Regions from separate parts of the Arhodomonas sp. KWT2 genome, predicted to be linked through region 1. Evidence: predicted binding sites of a transcription regulator. Region 1 holds the regulator's gene; the other holds the start of a gene.
What was found. The regulator FNR, encoded in region 1, switches genes on or off when oxygen is low (the NO sensors DNR and NnrR bind a similar motif). The targets are predictions, from matches to a motif close to TTGATNTANATCAA.
Positions count from the first base shown of each region.

Region 2: the regulator FNR is predicted to act here: its motif matches at 12,258-12,271, upstream of ACEZHJ_RS09670 (nitrate/nitrite transporter).

Region 1 covers NZ_JBHFPQ010000051.1:12,922-27,146, reverse strand. The annotation lists gene ACEZHJ_RS15630 (riboflavin synthase) at 1-101, shown strand, start outside; gene ribBA (bifunctional 3,4-dihydroxy-2-butanone-4-phosphate synthase/GTP cyclohydrolase II) at 134-1,267, shown strand; gene ribE (6,7-dimethyl-8-ribityllumazine synthase) at 1,318-1,782, shown strand; gene nusB (transcription antitermination factor NusB) at 1,791-2,252, shown strand; gene ACEZHJ_RS15610 (DUF2889 domain-containing protein) at 2,252-2,785, shown strand; gene thiL (thiamine-phosphate kinase) at 2,782-3,747, shown strand; gene ACEZHJ_RS15600 (phosphatidylglycerophosphatase A) at 3,744-4,214, shown strand; gene fnr (fumarate/nitrate reduction transcriptional regulator Fnr) at 4,485-5,264, shown strand; gene ACEZHJ_RS15590 (hypothetical protein) at 5,316-5,597, opposite strand; gene sufT (putative Fe-S cluster assembly protein SufT) at 5,679-6,230, opposite strand; gene ACEZHJ_RS15580 (polysaccharide deacetylase family protein) at 6,277-6,990, opposite strand; gene ACEZHJ_RS15575 (glycosyltransferase) at 6,978-8,093, opposite strand; gene ACEZHJ_RS15570 (sulfotransferase) at 8,090-9,301, opposite strand; gene ACEZHJ_RS15565 (phasin family protein) at 9,475-9,852, opposite strand; gene ACEZHJ_RS15560 (isocitrate/isopropylmalate dehydrogenase family protein) at 9,995-11,152, shown strand; gene ACEZHJ_RS15555 (aspartate aminotransferase family protein) at 11,240-12,505, shown strand; gene ACEZHJ_RS15550 (MFS transporter) at 12,657-13,874, shown strand.
Region 2 covers NZ_JBHFPQ010000043.1:65,733-79,957, forward strand. The annotation lists gene ACEZHJ_RS09630 (peptidylprolyl isomerase) at 1-724, opposite strand, end outside; gene ACEZHJ_RS09635 (hypothetical protein) at 800-1,462, opposite strand; gene ACEZHJ_RS09640 (META domain-containing protein) at 1,462-2,424, opposite strand; gene narI (respiratory nitrate reductase subunit gamma) at 2,523-3,209, opposite strand; gene narJ (nitrate reductase molybdenum cofactor assembly chaperone) at 3,228-3,917, opposite strand; gene narH (nitrate reductase subunit beta) at 3,928-5,496, opposite strand; gene ACEZHJ_RS09660 (nitrate reductase subunit alpha) at 5,493-9,245, opposite strand; gene ACEZHJ_RS09665 (NarK family nitrate/nitrite MFS transporter) at 9,331-10,740, opposite strand; gene ACEZHJ_RS09670 (nitrate/nitrite transporter) at 10,806-12,188, opposite strand; gene ACEZHJ_RS09675 (type IV pili methyl-accepting chemotaxis transducer N-terminal domain-containing protein) at 12,416-14,225, shown strand, end outside.

The DNA of each region.
Region 1 (14,225 bases):
TCATCGCGCGCTATCTGGAACGCCTGATGAGCGGCGGCGGGGCGGACGGCGACGGCGGCATCACCCGGGCGTTCCTCGCCCGTCACGGCTTCGGCGGCTGACGGCGCGCCCACGGGATCGGAGAACGACATCAATGGCCTTCAACAGCACCGAAGAGATCATCGACGAGCTGCGCCAGGGGCGCATGGTCGTGATCATGGACGACGAGGACCGGGAGAACGAGGGCGACCTGCTCATGCCCGCGTCCATGGTCCGCCCGGACGACATCAACTTCATGGCACGCTACGGCCGCGGACTGATCTGCCTGACGCTGACCCGCGAGCGCTGCGAGCAGCTGCGCCTCCCGCTGATGGTCAACGACAACGGCGACCAGCACGGCACCAATTTCACGCTCTCCATCGAGGCGGCACGGGGGGTGACCACCGGCATCTCCGCGGCCGACCGCGCCCGCACCGTCCAGGCGGCGGTTGCGCCCCAGGCGCGCCCGGAGGACATCGTCCAGCCGGGGCACATCTTTCCGGTCATGGCCCAGCCCGGCGGGGTGCTCACGCGTGCCGGCCACACGGAGGCGGGCTGCGATCTTGCGCGCCTCGCCGGCTTCGAGCCGGCCGCGGTGATCGTCGAGGTCCTCAACGAGGACGGCACCATGGCGCGGCGCGACGACCTCATGGCCTTCGCCCGCGAGCACGGGATCAAGATCGGCACCATCGCGGACCTCATCGCCTACCGGGTGCGCAACGAGCGCACGGTCGAGCGGGTCGCCGACTGCGAGCTGCCCACGAGCCACGGGCGCTTCCACCTGTACGCCTACCAGGACGTGGTCGACGGGGCGCTGCACTTCGCGCTGGTGCGCGGGCGTCCGCGCCCGGAGGACCCGGTGCTCGTGCGCGTGCACATCCAGAACACCCTCTCCGACCTCTTCGACGCGACCGGCCTGGAGCAGAGCTGGCCCTTGCGCCCGGCGCTGGAGCAGCTCGGCGAGGAGGAGACGGCGGTGGTGGTGATGCTGCGCCGTCCCAGTGACGCCACCGACGTGCTCGCGCGCATGCGCGACTACCAGCGCCTGCAGGCGGGCCAGATCGACGAGACCCAGGGCGGCCGCGCCGAGGGCGAGGCCAGCCAGGACCTGCGCACCTACGGCGTCGGCGCGCAGATCCTCACCGATCTCGGTGTGCGCCGCATGCGCGTGCTCTCCTCGCCGAAGCGGATGCACGGCCTCTCCGGGTTCGGCATGGAGGTCGTCGAGTACATCGAGCCCGAACGCTAGCCCCAGGACTGCAACCAAGCCATCATCCCTGACAGCCAGGTCCGGACCCAATGAACACGATAGAAGGTGACTTCACCGCGCGTGACGCCCGTATCGCCCTGGTGGCGACGCGCTTCAACGCATTCATCGTCGACCGCCTCGTCGAGGGCGCGAACGACTGCCTCACCCGGCACGGCGTGGACGACGCCGGCATCGACCTGGTGCGCGTGCCCGGTGCCTGGGAGCTGCCGCTGGCGGCCCAGCGCCTGGCCGGGGCCGGGCGCTACGACGCCATCGTGGCGCTCGGCTGCGTAATCCGCGGCGGCACGCCGCACTTCGATTACGTCGCCGGCGAGTGCACCAAGGGCCTCGCCCAGGTGCAGATGGGTGCGGATGTGCCAGTGGCGTTCGGCGTGCTCACCACCGACACCATCGAGCAGGCCATCGAGCGCGCTGGCACCAAGGCCGGCAACAAGGGCGCGGAGGCGGCCATGTCCGTGCTCGAGATGATCAGCCTGCTGCGGCGGCTCGACTGAGGACGCAGATGACCCCAACCCCGCGTTACGAGGACTATCGCCGGCGCAGCCGGGCCCGCCGGCGTGCGCTGCAGGCGCTCTACCAGTGGCAGGTCGCCGGCCAGGACATCGCCTCCATCGAGAAGCAGTTCCTCGAGGATTACCGCATGGGCCGCACGGACCTGGAGTACTTCTCCGTGCTCCTCCACGGCGTCCCGGCCTCGGCCTCGCGCCTGGATGCGGCGCTCGAGGGGCACCTGGACCGCCCGTTCCGCACCCTCGACCCCGTGGAGAAGGCGATCCTGCGCCTGGGGGCCTACGAGCTGCTGGAGCGCATGGAGGTACCCTACCGGGTGGTGCTCAACGAGGCGGTGGAGCTCGCCAAGGCGTTCGGCGCCGAGCAGAGCCACCGCTTCATCAACGGCGTGCTCGACCGCGTCGGCCACGACAGCGCGTTGCGCCGCGCCGAGCTCGGCGCCGGGGAAGGCTGATGGCCCTGCCCGAGCCCGCGCCGCGCCGTCGCCTGCACCGCCGCCGCATCGAGCTGGACGGCTTCCGCCGCGAGGACGGCCTCTGGGAGATCGAGGCCCGACTCACGGACGTCAAGGACGGCGCTTTCCGGCTGCGCTTCCGCGGCGAGCTCGCGCCCGGCGAGCCGGTGCACGACATGGCGCTGCGCGTCACCCTGGACGACGACCTCACCATCCGCGAGGTCGCCGCGAGCATGGACGCGACCCCGTTCCCGGACTGCCCCGGCGCGACCGCTGCCTTCCAGTCGCTGGTGGGCGTGCGCATCGGCCCCGGCTGGATGAAGGCGGTTCGCTCACGCATCGGGAGCGTCGAGGGCTGCACCCACCTCTTCGAGCTGCTGCGCCCGATCGCCACCACCGCCTACCAGACCATCCATCCGCCGCCGGACAGCGACGGTCGCCCGATGCTCATGAACAGCTGCCACGGCTGGCGTGCCGGCGGTGAGGCCATCGCCACCCTCTACCCCGAGTGGTTCCGGCCGGAGCAGGGATGAGCCTCTCGGAGTTCGCGCTGATCGAGCGGTTCTTCACCGGCCTGGGGGCCGAGCGCGGCGACGTGACCCTGGGCTGCGGCGACGATGCCGCCCTGGTCGAGGTCGGCGGCACGACCCTCGCGCTGGCCGTGGACACCATGATCGAGGACGTCCACTTCCCCGCCGACGCCCCGCCGGCGAGCATCGGCCACAAGCTGCTGGCCGTGAACCTCAGCGACCTGGCGGCGATGGGCGCGGAGCCTGCCTGGGCGCTGCTGGCGCTGACCCTGCCGGCGGTGGACGAGAACTGGCTCACCGCCATGCGCGGCGGGCTGGACGCGCTCGCGCGGACCCACGGCCTGGCGCTCATCGGCGGCGACACCACGCGGGGCGAGCGGCTGACGGCATCGCTGTTCGTCGGCGGGCCGGTGGACAATCCCCTGCGCCGTGACGGCGCCCGCCCCGGCGACGTCCTGTGGGTCTCGGGGTGGCCCGGCGAGGCCGCCGCGGGGCTGGCCTGCTGGCAGGCCGGCGAGCGCGGAGACGACGTGGCCCCCCTGATCGAGCGGCTCCACCGGCCGACCCCCCGGATCGCCCTCGGGCGGGCACTGCGCGGGCTCGCCACCGCCGCGGTGGACGTCTCCGACGGGCTGCTTGCCGATGCCGCCCACCTGTGCGAGCGCAGTGGGGTGGCGGCGACGGTGCGTGCCGCCGACGTCCCGCTGTCACCCGCGCTGGCCGCGCGCGGCGGGGCCGCGCTGGACTACGCCCTCAGCGGCGGCGACGACTACGAGCTGCTGTTCACCGCGCCGGCGGACGCCGGCGAGGCCCTACGGCGTCGTGCGGCGGATGCCGGCGTGGCGGTGACGCCCGTTGGCGTGATTACCGCCGGTGCCGCGGCCGTGACCCTCGTCGGTGCGGACGGCGCGCCGCTTGCCGCGGGGCGCACCGGCTACCGGCACTTCGACGGGACCGGCGAATGAGCGCGGGGTTTCGTCTCGCCGATCCGCGCCAGTTCCTCGCCCTGGGATTCGGGTCCGGCCTGCTCCCGCGGGCCCCGGGCACCGCCGGTACGGTTGTTGCGGCGCCCCTGGTCTGGGCCCTCGGCCTGCTGCCGGCGTGGGCCTATGCCACGGTGCTCGCGGCGGCCTTCGTCATCGGCTGCTGGATCTGCGGTGTCACCGCCCGTGCGGTGGGCGTCGACGACCATCCCGCCATCGTCTGGGACGAGTTCGTGGGGCTGGCCGCCACCCTGGCGCTGGCACCGCAGAGCCCCGCCGTGGTGGCGGCGGGTGTGGTGGCCTTCCGCGTCTTCGACATCGTCAAGCCCTGGCCCATCCGGGTGTTCGACCGGCGCCTGCACGGGGGCTTCGGCATCATGCTGGACGACGTCCTCGCCGCCGTGCCGGCCGCGGTCTGCCTGCACCTCGCGCTGGCCCTGCTGGGCTGAAACGGTGCGGTGCGTCTTACAGCCGTTCCGGATGTATTGTTCAGGTCTCAGAGCCCCGCAGCTCCCTTCGGGCTCGCCTGTCTGCGCCCGTGCGCGGCGTTGCGCTTCGCTCATGTAGCGCCGCTACACATCGCTCAGCGCGCCTTGCCACGAGTGCAGACAGGCAAGCTGAGGCCTGACAATACCCCCAGAACGGGCTGTGCTCCGCCGTGGGTGATGTCGTATGCTGATGATGAACAACCAAGGACTGCCACTCACCCAGGGTGCGACATGAGCGACCAGCCCAACCCCGGCGAGTTCCGGGTGGCGCGGCTGCGCAGTGCCTGCAACGATTGCGGGCTCGTGCAGCTGTGCCTGCCGGTGAGCCTTGAGACCGAGGACGTCGACCGGCTCGACCAGATCGTGCAGCCACGCCGGCCCATCAAGCGTCACGAGCACCTCTACCGAACCGGCGACGGTTTCGGCGCGATCTACGTCGTGCGCACCGGCGCGTTGAAGACGTACACGCTCTCCGAGAGCGGCGAGGAGCAGATCATGGGCTTCCACCTACCCGGCGAGGTGGTGGGGCTCGACGCCATCAACGAGGGCAGCCACCCCTGTGGTGCCCAGGCGCTGGAGACCACCACGGTCTGCGAGGTGCCGTTCGAGCGTCTGGAGGCATTGTCGACGCGTATCCCGGGCCTGCAGCGCCAGCTCCTGCGGCTGATGAGCAAGGAGATCTTCTCGGATCATGAGATGCTCCATGCGCTGGCCAACCGCAGCGCCGAGGAGCGGCTCGCCATCGTGCTGCTGAGCCTGTCCAAGCGGTTCGCGCGCCGCGGCCTGTCACCGTGGCGGTTCCGGCTGCCGATGTCGCGTTCCGAGCTCAGCAACTATCTGGGTGTGGCGCCGGAGACCATGAGCCGGTTGTTCCGCCGCTTCCAGGAGCGGGGCTGGATCGCCAGTCACGGCAAAGAGCTGTCGCTGGAGGACGTGCGCACGCTCCGGCATCTTGCCGGGCAGTCCCGCAACGAGGCGCCTGATCGGGACGTGCGCTCCGGCAGGGGGTGAGTACAGGTCCCGGGTGCCGGGCGGGCGCCGCGGCACCCGCCCTGCCTGCGTTCAGGTCTCGCCGCGCATGTAGTGGCGCTCGGCGTGCACGAGGGCCCGGTGCCAGTGCAGCACCGTCTCGTTATCCGGGAAGCGGGCCACGAGCTTCGCCGTTTCCCGGTTGAGCCGGGAGATCTTCGCTTCCTTGACCTCCTCGTTCGGTGTCGCCTGGGCGGCGACCCAGTTCTCCCGCAGCTGGGCGATGCGGGCGTCCAGACCTTCAAGCCCCGACATGCCGGCCACCCCGGCCAGCAGTGCCATGGTGACGAGGGCACTGATCACTGTGCGTTTCATTGCCTGCGCTCCTCCCCTTGCGTCGTCACCCGCCCCGCCTGCAAGGACAACCCCATCGGCGCCTGGGTTCCGTGTCGGCGATCACATCATCCCCGTTTGCAGACGAGCGGCCTCGGACATCATCTCGAAGGACCAGGGCGGGTCGAACACGATCTCCACGGACACGTCCTCCACGGTGGGCACCTGCAGGACCTTTTCGCGTACGTCGTAGGCGAGGATGTCGCCCATGCCGCAGCCGGGGGCGGTGAGCGTCATCTCGATGGCCACCGAGCGGCTGCCGTCGTCGCGGCGCGACACCTGGCAGGTGTAGACGAGGCCGAGCTCGACGATATTGATCGGGATCTCGGGGTCGTAGCAGCGTCGCATCTGGTCCCAGACGAGCTGCTCGACGTCCGCGTCCGAGGCGTCGTCCGGCAGCTCGGGGGCCGCCTCCGGCTCCTTGCCGATGGCGTCCGCGTCCTTGCCGTCGATACGGAAGAGGTTGCCCTGGATGTAGACGGTGTAGCTGCCGCCGAGGGCCTGGGTGATCATGCCCTCGGCACCCTTCGGGATCACGCCGGTGTCGCCGGAGGGGATCAGCGCGGCGTCGCAGTCGCGCTCGAAGACCACGGGTTCGTTGGGTTGCGCCTGCATGACGGCCTCCGCTACCTGAAACTGGACTGGTTTGGTCGGAATTCTATCACCCAGCGTGCGGGTATGCAGAATCCGCTCCGGCCATCAGTCCGTCGTAGTCCAGGGGGTCGCGTACCGCGGCGAGCCGTCGCAGCAGAGTCCCGCGCAGGCGCAGACGGTGATCCCGCGGGTGCAGCGCGATGCGCACCGGTCCCGGCCAGCGGCCGAACACGGCGTCCAGGGTGCCCAGCGCCGCCGCCCGCGCGGGCGTATCCGCCTCGAAACCGATGACCGGTAGCCGCCGCCGCCGACCGGTGCGCAGATCATGCACGGCGGTGAGGGTCTCCAGGTAGCGGAAACCGAGGTCGGCGAGCCCCGTGGGACGGATCGGGCCCAGGGCCCAGGCCGGCGGGACGTACAGGGCCGGGCGGCCGAGGTCGTTGTCCGCGAACCACGTGCGGCAGCGGCGGACCAGCGCACGTATCCCCGCGGCGTCCAGGGCCAGGTGCTCGGCGGCCTGGCGCGAGAGCGCCGCGGCGTGCAGGCGGTGATAGCAGCCCCGGACAGCCGTGGCGCGGTGGTGCCAGCCGTGGCCGGCGAGGACGTGTCCGCGTGCGCGCCATTCGCGAAGCCGGGCGAGCCCGTCGGGGGGCCAGTCACGCCCCGGCACGACCAGCAGGGTCACCGGGGCGATGTCGTGGTGCGCCAGCAGGCTGAGCTGCTCGCGCACCGGCGCCAGGGTCTCCGGCATCACGTCGTGGATCGAGACTACGGCCCGCACGGGCCCGCTCCCGGGGCGATCACGGCCAGCCAGTCCGCCACCGTCTGCGCCTGCAGTCGCGAGACCGCCGCCCGGGCCTCCCGGGTGCGGTGGCGGAGCACGGCCGGCGCCATGCCGTCGAGTCGTCGCAGGGCGGCCGTCAGGTCCTCATGCTCAGCGATAGGGTGGAGACCGGGGGCGAGCTCGGCGCGGTCGCGAATGCCGCAGCCGGCGGAGACCACCGCCGGGCGCTCCCGGGCGAGGGCCTCCAGGGCAACGGTGCCGAAGGCCTCGAGCCGTGATGGCAGGGCGAGCGCGTCGTGGTCGTCCAGTGCGGCGGCCACCGCCTCGCGCGGGAGCCAGCCGAGGTAGTCGAGGTTGGGGAGGGCCGCGGCGTCGGCCTCCACCCGGGTGCGAAGCGGTCCCTCGCCGGCGATGGAAAACCGGATGCCCGGCAGTGCACGGGCCGCCGCCAGCACCTCGGGCAGCGATTTCTCCGCGGCCAGGCGGCCGACGAAGAGCACGGCCTCGAGCCGGCCACTCGCTGGCCGGACGGGCCTGTTCAGGAACGGCGGGCCGAGGGGGGTGCCCGTCACCCGCACGGCCGGCGCGCCGTCGGCCGCCGCCAGTGTCCGCATCCCCTCCGAGACCGCCATGACCGCATCGGCGCGGCGCAGCAGGTGGCGGTTGCAGGCACGCAGGCCCAGCCGCCCCGCCGTGCCGCGGAGCGCCCCCCAGTAGAGTCGTCCCAGGGCGGCATAATGGGTATGCATGCCGAACACCACCCGGGCGCCGAGCCGGCGGGCGGCGCGGGCGCCGAGGAGACCGTAGGGGCCGGGCGTGGCGATCACCACGGTCTCCGGCGCGATCTCCGCGAGGCGCCGGGCGAGGGCCCTCGGATCGGGGACGCCGACCCGCTGGGAGCGGTCGCCGGGCAGTGGCACCGACAGCCACTCGCGCAGACCGTTACCGGTGTCCGGGCCGATGGTGGTGATCGTATCGAGGTGCGGGGCGAGGGCGTCGCTGAGGTCCTGGTAGTAGGTGCCGACGCCGTTGCGCCCGGCACCGGCGTCGGTGACCACGGCCACGCGCGGCCGCGCGGCGGTAACGGGCACCGCGCTCATGCCGTTCTCCGGCGATCGGTCAGCTCGTGCGCGGGGATCGGGACGGTCGCCGTGTAGTCGAACCGTCGTGCCGCGGGTGAGAGCGTGGCCGTGAACGCGTCGCCGTCACCGGCGTCGTGCCGGTGGCGGGAGCAGTGGGTGCGTGCCTGTCCGTCCAGCGCGTCGAGGCGGGCCTCGAACGCCGGTGCCAGCGGCAGGGACAGGATCGTGTAGATCCGGTGTACACTCGCCGCCAGCCGCGTGCGCTGGGCGGGCAGCGGCAGGAACACCGCCGTGCCGGGCGCGGTACGGCCCAGCGCCGCGAACAGGTGATCGTAGTAGCCGGCGAAACGGGCCGCCAGCCGGGCGTTGAACGCCCCGGAGTCGTAATCGCCGTGGCAGACGCGCAGCGACGGCTCCAGGCAGCTGAGCTGGGAGGACAGGGCCCGGGCCGGCTCGCGCACGCAGGCGATGATACGGGCGTCCGGGAACAGCGTGAGCAGCGTGTCGGTCAGGGGCGCGAAGGCGGCGTTCTTCGACAGCAGCCGCCGGCCGTCACCCCGGGCATGGAGGTGGCGGCGCAGACAGTCCCGGTAGAAGCCGCCGAGCGCCGCGCGTTCGTCCCGGTCCAGGGCCTCCCCGAAGGCCGCGAAGCGCCACAGCCAGCCGGCATCCGGGAACGGCACCACCAGCACGAAGCACCACAGCACCGGCAGCAGTACCAGGTAGTCCTCCTCCGGTGCGTCCGCGCGTACCGGATGGGTGTCGTCCAGTCCGGCGAACAGCCGGCGCTCGGCCAGCCGGCGCAGCCGTACCAGCGGTGCGCCGAGGCCGCGGTCCAGGCGGCCCACCGCCGCCCAGAAGCGGCACCACGTCACCGACACCCCGAACACGCATTCCCAGGCCCGGAAGGTGGTGAACTGGCCGTCCTCGGCGAGGGCCGCGTGCAGCGCAGTGGTGCCGCTGCGCGGCACGCCGAGGATGAACACCGGCGACGTCACCGGCGTGCGCCGGTAGCCGCGGAACAGGACCTCGTCGAGGGCCAGCCCGACGGTGTGATAGAGCCAGAATGGCGGAAACGCCAGCAGCAGGGCGCCGCGGGTGAGCAGGTGCCGCGGGCGGGGGCGCACGATCGCGCCGGGCCGCAGGCTCGTGGCCACGAGGGTGGCGTAGCGGCGCAGCGCGCGGCGCATCAGCCACAGGGTGGGGTTGGTGTCGGGCCGGATCATCGCCGGCAAGCATGCGCGCCGGTGCCGCCTCGCGCCATCACGTTGTATGACGCAGCGGTGACGATTCGATGACGATGCGGGGCGCGGACAAAGAATCGCCCCGCGGGATGCACGGGGCGAAGGAGGGGAGAGAGCCTGGTTGCGCCAATCGGCCACAGGGCCGATTGTCCGCCTCAGGCCGCGGCGGACTTGCCCTGACCCGTCGTGCTCTTGCCGCGACGCGTCCGGGTCCGACGGGCGGAGCCGCCGGCGGACTCGGCCAGCGCGCGGCCCATGCCGGCGAAGGCCTCGAGGTCGTCGGTCACGCGGCGGCCGAAGCGCGACGCGATATCCTGCTGACGACCGACGTAGTCCTGCAGGCTGGCGGCGTCGTGCACCGCGCTGGCCGCCCGGAGCTGCTCGACGCCGAGGCCGACATAGGTCCGCGCGGACTCGATCTGGCGGCTGGCGGCCTTCTCGGCGTGGTCGATCGCCGTCTTCGCGAAGCGCCGGGCCGGCTCGCCCGCCTCGTTCATCTGGTCGAACATCTGCTTGATCATCTGCTCGTACATGGGAGCCTCCCACTGTCCGTTGCTGTTGCAGTGCAACATAGCAGTGGTTTTTGTGCATCGCAACATCCGTTGGGCGCCGCTCGTCGGCCGGGGTCTGGTATCGTTACGCGGTCCATCTACTTTCATGCGAAGGAGGCCCGAGATGGCGCGATCGTCCTGGCGTGTGGCCGTGCTCCCCGGCGACGGCATCGGCCCCGAGGTGATGCGGGAGACCGTGACGGCGCTGGAGCGCCTTGCCGGTTCCGGCGGCGTCGATCTCCAGATGGAGCGGTTCGACTGGCCCTCCACCGCCTGGCACCGGGATCACGGCGAGCTCTGGCCGGCCGACTGGCGTGAGCGCCTGGCGCGTTTCGATGCGATCCTCCTCGGCGCCCTCGGCGATCCCGGTCCGCGTGACGATCCACAGCGCTACTGGCTGCCGGACGCCGTCTCGCTGTCGCCGCTGCTCGATATCCGCAAGGGCTTCGACCAGTGGGCGTGCGAGCGCCCGGCGACCCTGCTCGACGGCGCGCCACAGTTCCTCGCCGACGAGCGGGCCCGCGACATCGACATGCTCGTGATCCGCGAGAACAGCGAGGGCGAGTACGTTGGCCAGGGCGGACGTCTTGCGCCGGGCACCGCCCACGAGATCGCCACCCAGGTGGAGGTCTTCTCGCGCCGGGGGACCGAGCGGATCATCCGCCACGCCTTCGAGCGCGCGCGGCTGCGCGCCGCCGAACGGGCCGAGGGCAAGCGCGGCGAGCGTCATTTCACCGCCGCCGACGGCAGCGACGCGCGGGCCCAGGTGTGCCTGGTGACCAAGCGCAACGCGCTGCGCCACTGGGGTGAGCTCTATTCGGAGGTGTTCGAGACGGTCGCCGCCGACTATCCCGACATCGCCACCCACCACGAGCTCGTCGACGCTGCGTGCATGAAGTTCGTCACCAGCCCCTGGGCCTTCGACGTGGTGGTCGCGAGCAACCTCCAGGGCGATATCCTCACGGACCTCGCCGCGGTGCTCTCCGGCGGCATGGGGGTGGCGCCGTCGTGCAACATCAACCCGTCGGACCGGAGCCAGCCGCCGATGTTCGAGCCCACCCACGGCAGCGGACCGGACATCGCCGGGCGCAACCTCGCGGGCCCGCAGGCGATGATGCTCACCGCCGCGATGATGCTGGACTGGATGGGCGAGGAGGACCCGGCGGCGGAGGAGGCGGGCCGGCGGCTGCGCGCAGCGGTCGCGGCGGACCTCGCCGAGCACGGCACGCGGGTGCGTCCCACCGACGAGGTCGGTGCGGCGGTGCTTGCGCGCCTGGATTGAAAGCGCGTAACCGCCCGGCGTAGTGTCGGGAGATCGTGGTCAACGACCGGCCCCGGACGGGCGCCGGCAGGCAGTGAGGAGGCATCAATGAGCGAACACGAAGGCCATCTCTCGCCGCTGCTCAAGCAGTCCAGCGGTGTCCTCGCCGAGCGCGGCGAGGGGGTGTATCTCTACGACGAGAGTGGCGAGCGCTACCTCGACTTCACCTCCGGCATCGGCGTGCTCAGCACCGGCCACTGCCACCCCAAGGTGGTGGAGGCGGCCCAGCGCCAGATCGGCCGGGTGGTCCATGCGCAGTACGCCATCGTCCGCCACCGGCCGATCCTGGAGCTCTCCGAGAAGCTCGGCGAGCTGATGCCCGGGGCGATCGACAGCTTCTTCTACGCCAACGCCGGCACCGAGGCGGTCGAGGCCTCTATCCGTCTCGCGCGCCAGGCGACGGGGCGGCCGAACATCATCGCCTTCCGGGGCTGCTTCCACGGCCGCACCATGGGCTCGCTGTCGACGACGAGCTCGAGCTCGCCCGTGCGCCAGGGCGTGCAGCCGATGATGGGCGGGGTCGCGTTTGCACCGTTCCCCGACACCTACTGGTACGGCTGGGACGAGGAAACCGCGGCCCAGTTCTGCCTCAAGGAGCTGGACTACGTCCTGCAGACCATCAGCGTGCCGAAGGAAACGGCGGCGATGCTGATCGAGCCCGTGCAGGGCGAGGCCGGGTACGTCCCCGCGAATACCACCTTCATGAAGGGGCTCCAAGAGCGCTGCCGGGAGCACGGCATCCTGTTCATCCTCGACGAGGTCCAGGCGGGCAACGGCCGTACCGGCAAGTACTGGGCGTTCGAGCACTTCGGCATCGAGCCGGACGTCGTGGTGACCGCCAAGGGCATCGCCAGCGGCTTCCCGCTGTCGGTGATGGGCGCGTCGGACGCGCTGATGGCCAAGGGCTGGATGGGCTCCCAGGGCGGCACCTACGGCGGCAACGCCGTGGCCTGTGCGGCGGCGAGCGCCACCCTGGACGTCATCCGCGAGGAGGGCCTGGTGGAGAACGCCCGCGAGCGCGGCGCCCAGCTCCGGGCCCGGCTCGAGGAGCTCAAGACCCGCTATCCGGAGATCGGCAACGTCAGCGGCATGGGCCTGATGCTCGGCACCCACATGGTGGACGGACAGGGCCGGCCGGATGGTGACCGCTCGGCGCGGCTGCTCAAGGAGTGCGAGCGGCGCGGGCTGCTGCTGATCAAGTGCGGTGCCTGGGGCGGTCAGGTCGTGCGCTGGGTGCCGCCGCTGATCGTCGATGCCGAGCAGATCGACTGGGCGGCGGACCAGTTCGAGGCGGCACTGGAGGCGACGCGCTAGCGACGGGCAGCGTCCCTGCCACCGGAGGGGCGCCGGCCTGCGGGCCGACGCCCCTCTTCTCGTTGCGGCCCCCGCCGTCCCGGTGTGGGCCGAGTGGTCCGCGGCGCGGTCGCGGACCTCACCCACCCCATACGGAGCGAATGGCCCGGACGTGGACTACCTGCGCTTCATTCTCGAGAATCGCCGCTTTCTCGGCTTCGGTTTCCTCCTGGCCGTGCTCTCGGGCTACGGCCAGACCTACCTCATCTCGCTGTTCGGCGGCCAGATCCGCGAGACCCTGAATCTCAGCAACGGCGGTTTCGGCGGTGTCTACTCCACCGCCACGCTGATCAGCGGCTTCAGCCTGATCTGGCTCGGCCGGCTGCTCGACCGGGTGGACCTGCGCGTGTTCTCCGCCGCCGTGCTCGTGGGGGCGGCCCTGGGCTGCCTGCTGATGGCGGGGGTGAACCACGTGCTCGTCCTCGGCGTCGCGCTGCTACTGCTGCGCCTGTGCGGACAGGGTCTGATGATGCACACCGCGCAGACCACCATGGCGCGCTATTTCCACGAGCGCCGCGGTACGGCGATCAGCGTCGCCACGCTGGGGCTGCCCACCGGCGAGGCGGTGTTCCCGGCGGTGGTGGTCGCGGCGATCGCCGTGCTGGGCTGGCGGCAGACGTGGCTGGCGATGGCGCTGCTGCTGCTCGCCGTGGTGCTGCCCCTGGCGATGTGGCTGCTGCGGGGACACGGCCGCCGTCAGGAGGCCCAGGAGGCAGTGGAGCGCGAACGCGCGGCCGCCGGCAGCGACGGCGACTGGAGCCGCCGGCAGATGCTGCGCGACCCGCGCTTCTACGGCGTTCTGCCCGCGGTGCTGGCGCCCCCCTTCACCATGACCGCTCTGTTCATCCACCAGGTGCCCCTGGCCTCGGAGAAGGGCTGGCCGCTGGCCTGGCTGGCGAGCAGCTTCCTCGCCTTCGGCTCGTGCCACGTGCTCTCGCTGCTGGTCGCCGGTCCCCTGGTCGACCGCGCCGGTGGCCAGCGGCTGCTGCCGGTCTATCTCGCGCCGCTGGCGGTGGCACTGCTGGTGCTCATCGGCGTGGACGCGCTCTGGGGGGCGCCGCTGTACCTCGCCTGCGCCGGGCTCAGCATGGGTGTCGGCGGCACGCTGCTCGGCGCGCTGTGGGTCGAGCTCTACGGCACCCGCCACCTGGGTGCGATCCGGGCGCTGATCCAGTCGTTCATGGTGCTCTCGACGGCGCTGGCGCCGGGGGTCGTGGGCATGCTGCTGGATGCCGGGCTGGCGATGACGGATGTGGTCGCTGGCCTGCTCGCGTGGGTCGTGGCCGCCTCGCTCCTCGCTGCCGTCGCGGTGCACGCGGGCCGGCGGTGATCGTCGGCTGCCAGGAGCAACCGACCTTCAGGGCGTGCCGGACCGGCAGTCGTGGTGCACGCCGGCGGACGGTAGGGGGCCGGGTGGTGCGTGGTGGGCGGTGGTCTCGCCGCTCGGGTAGCTCGGTTGCTCCCGGCAACCGACAGCCGTGGTGGTGACACCGGAATGCCGGGGAGGTAGCCGTGCGGGATGTCCCCGCCGGCGGGTCGACTGTGCCGGGCGGCTGGCGCTGATGTCGGCTGCCAGGAGCAGCCGACCTACCGGTGGTCCCGGGGCGGTAGGTCGGGCACGGCCACGGGCCGTGTGCGACGTCTTCGCTGACTGGGGCTGCACGTCGCACGCCTGCGGCGC
Region 2 (14,225 bases), on a different contig from region 1:
CGACACCCTCGATGTCCGCCTCGGCGGCGAGCAGCCGCACGTACTGGCCGAAGGCGCGGCGGCGCACCCGCTCGGTGAGGTAGTCGGCGATGCGCGGGCGCACCGTCTCGTAGTCCGGCAGGTGGCCGGGCTCGTGGCTCTGCACGTCGACGACGTGCCAGCCGTAGCGCGTCTCCACCGGGCGCGCCGCCAGCCCCTCGGGCAGCCGCCACACGGCGCGCTCGAACTCCGGCACGGTCGCCCCCGGGGCGATCTCGCCGAGCTCACCGCCGTACTCCCGGGACGGGCAGTCGGAGTGGCGCCGGGCGAGATCGATGAACGGCGCACCGTCGCGGCACTCGGCGATCAGCGCCTCCGCCTGGTCGCGCTGGCTCACGCGCTTGTCGGGATCGTCGGGCAGCGCCGCCAGCAGGATGTGCCGGGCGTACACCCTCGGCGGTTCGCGGAAGCGCTCGCGGTTGTTCTCGTAGTAGGCCCGGCAGTCGTCGTCGCCGGCCTCCGGGATGGTGACCTCGCGTTCGATGAGGGCGTCGATCACGCCGTCGTCGGCCTCGGCCTCGGTGGCGAGGCCGGTCTCCACCGCCCGCTGACGCAGCAGCTCGCGCACGGCGAGCGCCACCGCCGCCTGGCGCTGGCGCTCGGCGATGTCCCCGCCCTCGTAGTTGGCGGACTCGATATTCACCGCCTCGTCGCTGATCTCGATTGCGTTGATCGTGATAGGCATCGTTGCCCTCTCGTGTCGCGCCGGGTCATGGCGACCCGGCTGATGGTGTCGGTCCGCGGCCGCCGGCCCGCGGTCTCAGCAGCCCCCGCCGCCGTCGCCACCACCGCCACCGGCCGTGCCGCCACCCGCGGAGCCGGAGGCGGTGGGCAGCCAGCCCATCATGTGGACGGCGATGGCAAGGGCGTCCAGCGGCACCGGCCGCTGGACGGTAAGGTCGAGCTCCAGCGCCGAGAACGGGTTGGGCACGGCCTCCGCAACGGCCAGCCCGTCGGCGAACAGCGTGCGGTCAAGCCCACGCCGGCCGGCGCTGTGACGGCGGCAGAGCACCTTGTAGCCGGTGCCGTCCAGGCGGTAATGCGCAGTCCAGCTCCGCCGCTGCTGGATGCCGCCGCTGTCCACCGTGGTGTCGGTCTCCAGCTCAGCCACCACGCCCGCCCCGGCGCGCCAGGTGACGCGGCGCCGCGGCCTGCCGAAGAGGCGGCCCAGAACGTCGCCGGCGATCTCCCCGGCACCGCGGTCGCGGGGGTAATCCAGGCGGTAGCGCCGGCCGGTGAAACGCAGCTCGGTGAAGCCGGGGCGCAGCAGCCCCGGCTCGACCAGGCTCGCCAGGCGTTCGTCCACGTCCGCGATCACGAAGGTCTCGTCGTCCCCGCGGAAAGTGCCGGCCAGCGACAGCTTGGGGAAGTGGACGGTAAGCTCGCCCTCCACCGGGCGCTTGTGTGCGGATTCCCCGTCCATCACTGCGCCTCCCCGACCGCACGGAGACGCCGTCCGTCACCGGTGTGAAGGATCAGCGCGCCGTCGTCGGCAATGCCGAAGCGGCGCACGTCGGCGAGCAGGCGCAGCAGACGCGGCGCGGCACCGTTACCGGCCGCCGCCAGCCCGCTCAGCCTCAGCGTGGCGGGCGTCAGCGTGTAGGTGCCGGCATAGCGCCGCCCCGCCGCCCGCCCGGTGACCCGCCCGTCCCGGCGAAAGCGCAGGGTATAGGCGCCGGCGTCCGTGTGCCCTGCCGCCGGCATCCCGGTCACCCGCCAGCGGCGGCCGGCGAGCAGCGCCCGGGGATCACCGCCGCAGCCGCGCAGCGTGCGGCCGTCCAGGCTCACCTCGACCCGGTGGGGATGGGGCATGCCGGTCATGTCGTCCGCGCACGGCCCCTCGCGCACGGTCACCGTGACCGCGTCGGCGCCGCCGCTGCCCGGCGCCCGGTAACGGCGCCCGCCGGCCACCGGCTCGGGCGCCGGCGCGGGACGGTCGACGCGCCGCTCGCCGTAGTCCGCCACCAGGACCAGGCGGCTGTCCCTAAGCTCCAGGTGCCAGCCCGGCTCGTTGCCCCGCGCCTCGTAGGGCCGGCTAAGCGCGGCGACGCACTCCGGCAGCACCCGGCCGTCGAGCACGACCCGGGCGCGGGCGCCGTGGGACCAGACACTGACCGCGCCACCCCGGCCCGCGTACTTCGCCCCCGAGGCGGTACGCACCCGCTCGAGCCGGTAACGCCGGCAACCGGCGTTCAGCCAGGCGGTGGCGCCGGTACCGACGAGGTCTACGGCGGTATCGCCGCAGCGATAACGGGTCACGGGCGCCTGCTCCGGCGGCCCCGCCGCGGCACCGCCCACGTCCGCGCCGTCACCCGCGGGCACGGCACAGCCGGTGAGCGGCGCAAGCACCGCGATCACAGTGAGTCGGGTCAGTCGTGGCGTCATCGGCCTTCTCCGGGTCGCTTACGGCTCGGCCGCAGCATGCCTGATCGACGGCGCCCGGCGCACGCCCCGCCGCCCGCAGGCGGCGGGGTGGCGGAGGCTCAGCCCTGGCGCTGACGCACCAGCTGGTAGCTGCGCCCGAGGTACCACACCGGCGCGCTCCAGATGTGGACGAGCCGGGTGAACGGGAAGACCAGGAAGGTCGTCAGCCCGAGGAACAGGTGCAGCTTGAACACCAGGCTCACGTCGGCGATGTACTCCGCCGCGCCGGGGCGGAAGGTCACGATGTGCTGCGCCCAGTCGGCGAGCTCCAGCATCGTGCCACCGTCCAGGTGGGTCGCCGAGACCGGGATGGTGAGCATGCCCAGTACCAGCTGCACGTACAGCAGCAGGATGATGAAGGTATCCATGCGGCTCGAGTTGGCCCGCACGCGCTCGTTGGTCAGCCGGCGCTGGATCAGGATCCAGCCGCCGACCAGGGCGAGGGTGCCGAAGATGCCACCGGCGGTCATCGCCATCACCTGCTTGCTGCCGGGGGTGAGGCCGAACCACGGGTACATCCAGTGGGGCATCAGCAGCCCGACGAGGTGGCCGAAGAACAGCAGGATGATGCCCACGTGGAAGAGGATGTTACCGATACGGAACCGCCGGCTGGAGTCGAACAGCTGGCTGGAGTTGGTCTTCCAGGTGTACTGGCTCATATCGAAGCGCACGATGCTGCCGAGCAGGAAGACCGTGCCCGCGATATACGGGTAGTAGCCGAAAAGCAGGTTGTTCAGGAACGACATGGTCGCCTCCTCGATTGTTCAGGCCGTGCCGCTGCGCGGCGCGCCCCACTGCACCGGTTGCGCCCCGCCCTTGCGCCCGGCGGCGGCACCGCAGCCGCCCTCCGGGCCAAAGGTCACCGGCGCCTCCATCCACACCGCGTCGAGCGCCTCCGGGGTGTCGTCCCGGGGCTCGGCGGCCACACGCTCGCGCACCGACTCGTCCGCCTCCACCGCGGCAAAGGCGAGCAGCGGCTCCAGGAGTACGGCGTAGGGGCTCTCCCGCTCGGCGAGCCGGGCGTGGAGGAGCTGGATCAGGTGCCCCACCTCCTCCAGCCACGCCAGGGCCTCGCCGTCCGGCAGCGACGCGCAGAACTCCAGGAACAGCGGCACGTAGTCCGGCAGCTCACTGACCGCGATCTCGAAGCCGGCGGCCCGGTAGGCGAGCTGGAGGTCCACCATGGCGGCCCCGCGGTCGCGGGACTCGCCGTGGACGTGCTCGAAGAGATACAGCGAGCGGGCCCGGCCGCGGTCGAAGGTCTCGACGTAGCGGGACTGCACGTCCAGCAGGTCGCTGTCGCGCAGCTCCGCCGCCAGCGCCCCGATCCGCCGGCGGGACTCGCCGGTGACCAGGGCCTCGGCGTCGAGGGCCTCCAGGATCTCGTCGACGTGCCGCTGCAGCGCCGCGTCGGGATAGTGCAGCAGTGCCGCGATTACCTTCAGTGTCTGCATGGTGCCCTCCTCAGGAGACCTTGCGGGCCCGCGCCAGCAGGTCCTCGCGGTTGGGGAACGCCCGCTTGCGCGGGTTCTTGGCACCGAAGAGGTTCGGCCGGGTGACGCCCTGGGTGTGGCAGCCGTCGCCGAAGCTGAAGCCGCAGCCGCTGCGCTCGCCCCAGGGGTCGTCGGTGCTGAGCTCCCGGTGGTTGGTGGGGATCACGAAGCGGTCCTCGTAGTTGGCAATGGCCATGACCTGGTACATCTCCTCCATGGCCGCCTCGCTGAGGCCCACCTGCTCCAGCAGCTCCCGGTCGGTGACGCCGTCGACGGTCTGGCGCCGGCGGTAGAGGCGCATGGCAAGCATGCGCCGGAGCGCCGAGGCCACCGGGCGCTCGTCGCCGGCGGTGAGCATGTTGGCGAGGTAGGTCAGCGGGATGCGCAGGCTCTCCACGTCCGGGATGAGGCCGTCAAGGCCGACGTGGCCGGCGTCCGCCGCGGCGCTGATCGGCGAGAGCGGCGGCACGTACCAGACCATCGGCAGCGTGCGGTACTCCGGGTGCAGCGGGAAGGCGACCTTCCACTCCATCGCCATGCGGTAGACCGGCGAGACCTTCGCCGCCTCCAGCCAGGAGTCGGGCACGCCGTCGCGGCGGGCCTGGGCGATGACCTCCGGGTCATTGGGGTCGAGGAACACCCGCAGCTGGGCCTCGTAGAGGTCCTGCTCGCTGGCCGTGGAGGCGGCCTCCTCGATGGCGTCGGCGTCGTAGAGCATCACCCCGAGGTAGCGGATGCGGCCCACGCAGGTCTCGGAGCAGACCGTGGGCTGGCCGGCCTCGATGCGCGGATAGCAGAAGGTGCACTTCTCCGACTTCCCGGACTGCCAGTTGTAGTAAATCTTCTTGTACGGGCAGCCGGAGATGCACATGCGCCAGCCCCGGCACTTGTCCTGGTCGATCAGGACGATGCCGTCCTCCTCGCGCTTGTAGATCGCCCCCGACGGGCAGCTCGCCACGCACGTGGGATTGAGGCAGTGCTCGCAGAGACGGGGCAGATACATCATGAAGGTGTTCTCGAACTGCCCGTAGATCTCCTTCTGCACGTTCTGGAAGTTGTAGTCCTGGGAGCGCTTCTCGAACTCGCCGCCGAGGATCTCCTCCCAGTTCGGCCCCCACTCGATCTTGTCCATGGGCTTGCCGGTGATCGCCGAGTACGGCTTGGCCGTCGGCTGGGCCTTCGACTCCGGGGCGTTGTGCAGGCGCTGGTAGTCGAAGTTGAACGGCTCGTAGTAGTCGTCGATCTCCGGCAGGTCCGGGTTGGCGAAGACATTGGCGAGCACCCGCCACTTGCCGCCGATGCGCGGGCGGATGCCCGCGCGGTCACCGCGGCCCGTGCGCTGCCAGCCACCCCGCCAGCGGTCCTGGTTCTCCCAGTCCTTGGGATAACCGATGCCGGGCTTGGTCTCCACATTGTTGAACCAGGCGTACTCCATACCCTCGCGCGAGGTCCACACGTTCTTGCAGGTCACCGAGCACGTGTGGCAGCCGATGCACTTGTCGAGGTTGAGTACCTTGCCGATCTGTGCGCGCACCCTCATCGCGTGTACTCCTGTTCCAGAATGCTTTCGTCGTCGCCTTCCAGCCAGTCCACCTTGTCCATCCGCCGGACGATCACGAACTCGTCGCGGTTGGAGCCGACCGTGCCGTAGTAGTTGAAGCCCCAGCTCTGCTGGGCGTAGCCGCCGATCATGTGGGTGGGCTTGAGCACCGCCCGGGTCACGGAGTTGTGGATGCCGCCGCGGGCGCCGGTAATCTCCGATCCGGGGGTGTTCACGATGCGCTCCTGGGCGTGGTACATCATCGTCATCCCGTCCGGGACGCGCTGGGAGACCACCGCCCGCGCGACCAGCGCGCCGTTGGTGTTGAACACCTCGATCCAGTCGTTGTCCTCGATGCCGGCACGCTTGGCGTCACCCTCCGACATCCACACGATGGGCCCGCCGCGGGAGAGCGTGAGCATGAGCAGGTTGTCCGAATAGGTGCTGTGGATGCCCCACTTCTGGTGCGGGGTGATCCAGTTGAGCACCAGCTCGGGGTTGCCGTTGCCCCGCTCGCCCAGCAGCGGCCGGACGGTGCGCGTGTTCACCGGCGGACGGTAGGTGGTGAAGCCCTCGCCGAAGGCCCGCATCCACGCGTGGTCCTGGTAGAGCTGCTGGCGGCCGGTGAGCGTGCGCCAGGGGATGAGCTGGTGGACGTTGGTCCAGCCGGCGTTGTAGCAGACCTCCTCGGACTCGATCCCCGACCAGGTGGGCGAGGAGATGATCTTGCGCGGCTGGGCGACGATGTCGCGGAAGCGGATCGACTCGTCTGCCTTGTGCGCTGCCAGGTGACTGTGCTCACGGCCGGTGAACCGCTCCAGCGCCCCCCAGGCCTTGACCGCGACGTGGCCGTTGGTCTCCGGGGCGAGGCTCATCACCGTCTCGGCGGCGTCGATGGCGGTGTACATCTTCGGCCGGCCCTTGTGGTGCTCGCCGTCGTGCCAGCGGCCGTTGAGGCGGCCGAGGAACTCGACCTCCGCCTCGGTGTTCCAGCTGATGCCCTTGCCGCCGTTGCCGAGCTGGTCCATGAGCGGGCCGAGGGCGGTGAAGCGCTCGTAGAGCGCCGGGTAGTCGCGCTCGACCACGGCGATGTTGGGCATGGTCTGCCCGGGCACCGGGTCGCACTCGCCCTTGCGCCAGTCCTGAACGTCATAGGGCTGGGCGAGCTCCGCGGGGGTGTCGTGGAGCAGCGGCACCGTGACCAGGTCCTTCTCCACGCCGAGGTGACCGGTCACCAGCTCGGAGAACCGCTTCGCCAGGTCGCGGTAGATGTCCCAGTCGCTGCGGGACTCCCACGCCGGGTTCACCGCCTCGGAGAGCGGGTGGATGAACGGGTGCATGTCCGAGGTGTTGAGGTCGTTCTTCTCGTACCACGTGGCCGTGGGCAGAACGACGTCGGAGTACAGGCAGGTGGTGGACATGCGGAAGTCCAGCGTCACCAGCAGGTCGAGCTTGCCCCGCGGCGCCTCGTCGTGCCAGGTGACCTCCGCGGGCTTCTCGCCGTCGTCGAGCTCATGGAGGTCCTCGGCCTGGACGCCGTCGCTGGTGCCGAGCAGGTGGCGCAGGAAGTACTCGTGGCCCTTGCCGCTGGAGCCCAGCAGGTTGGAGCGCCACACGAACATGTTGCGCGGGTAGTTTGCCGGGTCGTCCGGGTCCTCGCAGGCCATGTGCAGGCGCCCGGAGCGCAGCTGCTCGACCACGTAGGCCTTGGGGTCCTCGCCCGCCTCGATGGCCTCGCGGGCCACCTCCAGGGGGTTGCGCCCGAGCTGGGGCGCGGACGGCAGCCAGCCCATGCGCTCGGCACGGACGTTGTAGTCGATGAGGCTGCCCTGCCAGTCGTCGGCGTCGGCCAGCGGCGAGAGGATCTCGTCGACGCGCAGCCGCTCGTAGCGCCACTGGTCGGTGTGGGCGTAGAAGAACGAGGTGCCGTTCATCTGCCGCGGCGGCCGGGCCCAGTCGAGGGCGAAGGCCACCGGCAGCCAGCCGGTCTGCGGACGGAGCTTCTCCTGGCCCACGTAGTGGGCCCAGCCGCCCCCGCTCTGGCCGACGCAGCCGCACATCACCAGCATGTTGATGATGCCGCGGTAGTTCATGTCCATGTGGTACCAGTGGTTGAGCCCGGCACCGAGGATGACCATGGAACGGCCGTTGGTCTTGTGGGCGGTCTCCGCGAACTCCCGGGCGACCTGCACCACGTCGCGGCGGTCGACGCCGGTGATGTGCTCCTGCCACGCGGGGGTGTAGGGGAGATCGTCGTCGTAGCTCGAGGCCACGGCATCGTCGTCGAGGCCGCGGTCGAGGCCGTAGTGGGCCATCATCAGGTCGTAGACCGTGGCCACGCGGGCGGTCTCGCCGTTGGCCAGGGTCACGCGGCGCACCGGCACGCGGCGCTCGAGCACGTCCGGGTGCTCGGTGCTGTTGAAGTGCTCGTGGGCGATGCCGCCGAAGTACGGGAAGGCGACGGTGGCGACATCGTCGCGGCTGTCGAGCTGGCTCAGGCGCAGGGAGATCTCCCGGCCCTGGCCGTCGCGCTGCTCCAGGTTCCAGCGCCCGCTCTCGTCCCAGCGGAAGCCGACGGAGCCCTGGGGCACGACCACCTCGTCGCTGGCCTCGTCGAAGGCGACGGTCTTCCAGTCCGGCTTGCCGTCCTCGCCCAGGGCCTCGGCGAAGTCCGCCGCCCGCAGGAAGCGTCCCGGCACGGTGTGCCCGGCGTTGTCGTCGAGGCGCACCAGGAAGGGCATGTCCGTATAGCGCCGGCAGTAGTCGACGAAATAGTCGCTGGGATTGTCGAGGTGGTATTCGCGCAGGATCACGTGGCCGAGGGCCATCGCCAGTGCGGCGTCGGTGCCCTGCTTCGGCGCCAGCCAGCGGTCGGCGAACTTGGTCGCCTCGGCGTAGTCCGGCGAGACGGTGACCATCTTGGTGCCGTTGTAGCGCGCCTCGGTCATGAAGTGGGCGTCCGGGGTGCGCGTCTGCGGCACGTTGGAGCCCCACATCATGATGAACTTCGAGTTGTACCAGTCCGCGGACTCGGGCACGTCGGTCTGCTCGCCCCAGGTCATCGGCGACGCCGGCGGCAGGTCGCAGTACCAGTCGTAGAACGACAGGCACACGCCGCCGAGCAGCGAGAGGTAACGCGTGCCCGCGGCGTAGGAGAGCATGGACATGGCCGGGATCGGCGAGAACCCGGCGATGCGGTCCGGCCCGTAACGCTTGATGGTGTGGATGTTGGCCGCGGCGATGAGCTCGGTGACCTCGTCCCAGTCGGCACGCACCAGCCCGCCGAGCCCGCGCACGGACTGGTAATCGCGTACGCGCTCGGGGTCCGAGGTCAGTGCCGCCCAGGCGTCCACCGGGTCATTGTGCTCGGCACGCGCCTCACGCCATGCCCGCAGCAGCCGGCCACGGATCATGGGGTACTTCAGCCGGTTCGCCGAGTAGATGTACCAGGAATAGCTCGCCCCGCGCGGACAGCCCCGGGGCTCGTGGTTGGGCAGGTCGGGACGGGTGCGCGGATAGTCGGTCTGCTGGGTCTCCCAGGTGACCAGGCCGTCCTTGACGTAGATCTTCCAGGAGCAGGCGCCGGTGCAGTTCACCCCGTGGGTGGAGCGCACGATCTTGTCGTGCTGCCAGCGCTGGCGGTAGGCCTTCTCCCACGAGCGGTCCTCGTAGGTGGTCTGGCCGTGGCCGTCCGCAAACTGGTCCTGGACCTTGCGGAAGAACATCAGGCGGTCGAGAAAGTGACTCATGGTCGGGCCTCGTTCAAGCGTTGTCTGTCGTCATCGGGGCCGGCCGGGACCCGCTCTGGGGGCGGGCCTCCGGCAGGGACCGTGCTCAGCAGGGGATCTCCGCGTCGTGACGCTCGTAGAACCACCACGTCACGACGACGCAGGTGACGTAGTACGCGACAAAGGCGTACAGGGCGGCGGTCGGACCGCCGGTCAGGGCGATGGACGTGCCGTACGCCTTGGGGATGAAGAAGGCACCGTAGGCCGCCAGCGCCGAGCTGAAGCCCAGCGTCGCCGCCGACTCCTTGTTGGCGTCCTTCACGGCCTGGGCCCGTGCGGCCTCGTCCTTGCCCTCGCTCCAGCGCCCGTGCTGGGTGTGGAAGATGATCGGGATCATCCGGAAGGTGGAGCCGTTGCCCACGCCGGTGGTCACGAACAGCACCATGAAGGCCAGGAAGAAGCCCCAGAAGTTGCCCGCGGTGCCCATCACCGGCAGGAAGTAGACCACCCCGAAGACCGCGGCGATCATCACCACGAAGTTCCACAGCGTGACCCGTGCACCGCCGATCTTGTCGGCCATCCAGCCACCCACGGGGCGGATGAGCGCACCCACCATCGGCCCGAGGAAGGCGTACTGCAGCGGGTCGACGTCGGGGAACTGGGTCTTGATGAGCATGGGGAAGCCGGCGGAGTAGCCGATGAAGCTGCCGAAGGTGGCGATGTAGAGCCAGCTCATCAGCCACTGGTGCTTGCGCCGGAAGATCACGGCCTGGTCACGGAACGAGGCCCGCGCCGAGGCCACGTCGTTCATCCCGAACCACGCGATCACGGTGAACAGCACGATGAACGGCACCCACACCAGCCCGGCGTTCTGCAGCCACAGCCGGCCGCCGTCCGCGAGGGTCTGGTAGGAACCGAACATGAACGACAGCGAGCCGGTGGTGATCACCGCCGGCACCACGAACTGCATCACCGACACGCCCAGGTTGCCGAGACCGGCGTTGAGGCCGAGGGCGGTGCCCTGCTGGCTCTTGGGGTAGAAAAAGCTGATGTTCGCCATGCTGGAGGCGAAGTTGCCGCCGCCGAAACCGCACAGCAGCGCAATCGCGGCAAACTCCCAGAAGGTGGTGCCCGGGTCCTGCACGGCCACGCCCATCCACAGCGCCGGCAACGCCAGCGAGGCCGTGGAGATCGCCGTCCAGCGGCGGCCGCCGAAGATCGGCACCATGAAGCTGTAGAAGATGCGCAGGGTCGCGCCGGAGAGCCCCGGCAGCGCCGTGAGCCAGAACAGCTCATTGGTGGTCAGGGTGAAGCCGATGTTGTTCAGCCGCGTCGCCACCGCGCTCCAGACCATCCACACGCAGAAGGCCAGCAGCAGGCAGGGGATGGAGATCCAGAGGTTACGTGTGGCGACGGCCTTGCCCTCGCGCTCCCAGAACTCGGCGTCCTCGGGGCGCCAGTCGGTGAGCACCCGGCCCTGGTGCCCGCCCTTGTTTGCCGTGTTATTGATGGCCATGGTCGATAACTCCCGATGGTTGCTTGCAGCGGCCGGGGCGCTCACCCCGGCCGCCGTGTTTTCTTTCAGGCGCGGGCCCCGGCGCCCGAGCCGCCGTGCTCGGGGGTGGAGGCCGACGCGGACTGACCGTGTCCGGCCTCACCCTGCTCCTGGATCTCCGGGAGGTAGCGGTAGCGCTCCTCGGAGAGCTCGGGAATGCGCCGGCGCTCCATGCGGCGGATCGCCACGTGCATCCAGATGAGCATCACCGCGACCAGCACGAACAGCACCATGTAGGAGCTGGTCCACACGCCGGTGAGGTCGAGCACGATCCCGAAGAGGATGGGCAGGAAGAAGCCGCCAAGACCGCCGATCATCCCCACCAGACCGCCGACGGAGCCGACGTGGTCGGGGTAGTAGACCGGGATGTGCTTGTAGACCGCGGCCTTGCCCAGGGACATGAAGAAGCCGAGCAGCACGGTGATCGTCACCACACCCCACAGCGGCATGGCCAGGCTGAACGCGATCGGGCCGTTCTTGCCCTCGACCACGTAGCGGGTCTCCGGATAGGCGAGCAGGAACAGGCACACCAGCGAGGCGATGAAGGTGAGGTACATCACCGTGCGCGCCCCCAGGCGGTCGGAGAGATAGCCGCCGAGGGCACGGAAGACGCTGGCGGGCAGCGAGTACAGCGCGGCGAGCGTGCCGGCGACGCCGATGCTGAGCCCGTAGGCGCCGACGTAGTAACGCGGCAGATAGGAGGCCAGGGCGACGAAGCCGCCGAAGACGAAGAAGTAGTACAGCGCGAAGCGCCACACCTGCACGTAACGCAGGGGCTCGAGCTGGGTGAGCGCGGAGGTGCCCCGGGCACCGGCCTTCCGCCGGGCCACGGTCATCGGGTCCTCCTTGGTGAGCACCCAGAACACAACCGCCATGATCGCCAGGATCACCGCGTAGACCTCCGCGGTGCGCTCCCAGCCGAGGGCGACCAGCAGGAACGGGGCACCGAAGTTGGTCACCGCCGCACCCACGTTACCCGCGCCGAAGATCCCCAGTGCCGTGCCCTGGCGCTCCTTCTCGAACCAGTAGGAGGTGTAGGCGATACCCACGATGAACGAGCCGCCGGCCAGGCCCACACCGAGGGCGGCGATCAGGAACATCCAGTAGGTGTGCACGTAGGAGAGCAGGAACACGCACACCGCGGTAACGAGCATGAGGATGCTGAACACCCGCCGGCCGCCGTACTGCTCGGTCCAGATACCGAGAAAGATCCGGCTGATGGAGCCGGTGAGCACCGGCGTCGCGATCAGGATACCGAACTCGGTCTCGTTGAGCCCGAGCTCCTGCTTGATCTTCACCCCGAGGACCGAAAAAATCGTCCACACCGCGAAGCACACGGTGAACGCGACGGTGCTCAGCGTCAGCGCCCGATACTGATCGGGCCTCGTTACGCCTTCCAGGTTCTTCATGGCAGCCTCCCTGACACGAGGGGAATGATTGACTGGGTGTCAGCGTGGGCTCGTGAAGGCGGGCGCCCCTTGATCCAGGTCAATCATGAATCTCCAATATTCCCGGAAAATCAGTTACATATATATTACTGGGTATCCCGGAATAGCATGCCAAGTCACTGTTACTTCAGGTGAAAAACCCTCTGGAATACCACTTTATGGGTAGAACGGATGAAGGGAGCGGTTCATTGGAGGTAGAGACGGACGGCTCGTGGCCCCTCGGGTCACTCTCCCGCCGCTCGCTGCTGGTGCGCGTGGGACTGGCGATGACGGCCATATCGACGCTGGCGATCGTGAGCATGCTCACCTCTATCATCATCGCGGAGACGGCCAAGGGTGACGCCGCGGCGATCAACATCGCGGGCACCCTGCGCATGCAGACCTACCGCCTGGCCGATGCCCTCCGCGCCGACGCCCCGGACGAACGCCTGCGCGAGTACGTCCGCGAGTTCCGCGAGACGCTGGAGGCGCCGGCGCTCACCGGTGTGATCCCGGACGAATCCACACACCCGCTGACCGAGACCTATCACCGCGTGCACCGGCGCTGGGACGACGAGCTCGCCCCGGAGGTGACCGGCGACGCCGCAGGCCGCCAGCGCTACCTGGCCCAGGCCCGGGGCTACGTGGGCCGCCTGGACAGCATGGTGCGGCTGCTCCAGCAGGAGGCGGAGAAGAAGATCCAGCTCCTGCGCCTGGCCCAGGGCCTGAGCCTGTTCGTCACCATCGCGCTGGTGTTCTTCAGCATGTACCGCATCCTCACCGACGTCGTACCGCCGCTGCGCGAGCTCGTCCGCGTGGTCGAGGCGGCGCGCCGGGGCGACCTCGGCGCGCGCACCAGCTATCGGGGCGACGACGAGATCGGCCTGATATCGCGCACGTTCAACCGTATGGCCGCCAACCTGCAGGCCATGTACGGCAACCTCGAGGAGCGCGTGCGCTACAAGACGGCACGCCTGGAGGAGAGCAACCGCGCGCTGCAGGTGCTCTACGACACCGCCCGGCGGCTGAGCCAGCACGCCGACCGGGACGCGGACTACGCCGATGTCCTCGCCCGCCTGGAAACCGCCCTCGGCGTGGGGCCACTGGCGCTGTGTCTCACCGGCGGGGGCGGCTCTCGCCGTATCGTCGCCGCCGACGGATCCGGGGCCGTCGATGCCCCGCCCTGCCCCGCGGCGGACGCACTACCGGCGCCGGGCGGCGCCTGCCTGGTGGGGGACGGCGTGCTCGCCGTGCCGCTGGCGGAGGGCGATGACCACCACGGCGCCCTGCTGGTGCGCCCCCCGGGCGGCAATGCCCTGCCCGACTGGCAGCTGCGCCTGTGCGAGACGGTGGCCGGCCACATCGCCACCGCCCTGGGTCGCCAGCGCCGCGAGGCCGACCGGCGCCGGCTCGCACTGATGGACGAACGGGCGGTGATCGCCCGGGAGCTCCACGACTCCCTCGCCCAGGCACTGTCGTACCTCAAGATCCAGACCGCCCGGCTGGAGGCCCAGCTCCGCGGCGACCCGGTGGACCGCCCGGCGGCGGCGGCGATCCTCGCCGAGATCCGCGAGGGCCTCAGCAGTGCCTACCAGCAGCTGCGCCAGCTGCTGAGCACCTTCCGCCTGCGCCTCGGCGAGGGCGGCCTGGAACAGGCCCTGACCGCCGCGGTCGACGAATTCGCCGACCGTGGCGGCATCGGCATCACCCTGGATCACCGGGTCTCCGACGGCATGCTCACCCCCAACGAGGAGCTGCACACCGTGCAGATCGTGCGTGAGGCCCTCGCCAACGTCGTCCAGCACGCCAACGCCCGCCACGCCCGCGTGCGGCTCTGCCCGGAGGGCGACCGGATCGTGGTCACCGTGACCGACGACGGTACCGGTATGCCCCCGGAGCCACACCGGAGGAACCACTACGGCACCACCATCATGCAGGAGCGCGCCCGCGGGCTCGGCGGGGAGATCACCTTCGGAAACGCCCCCGAAGGCGGTACCGTGGTACGACTTGCCTTTCAGC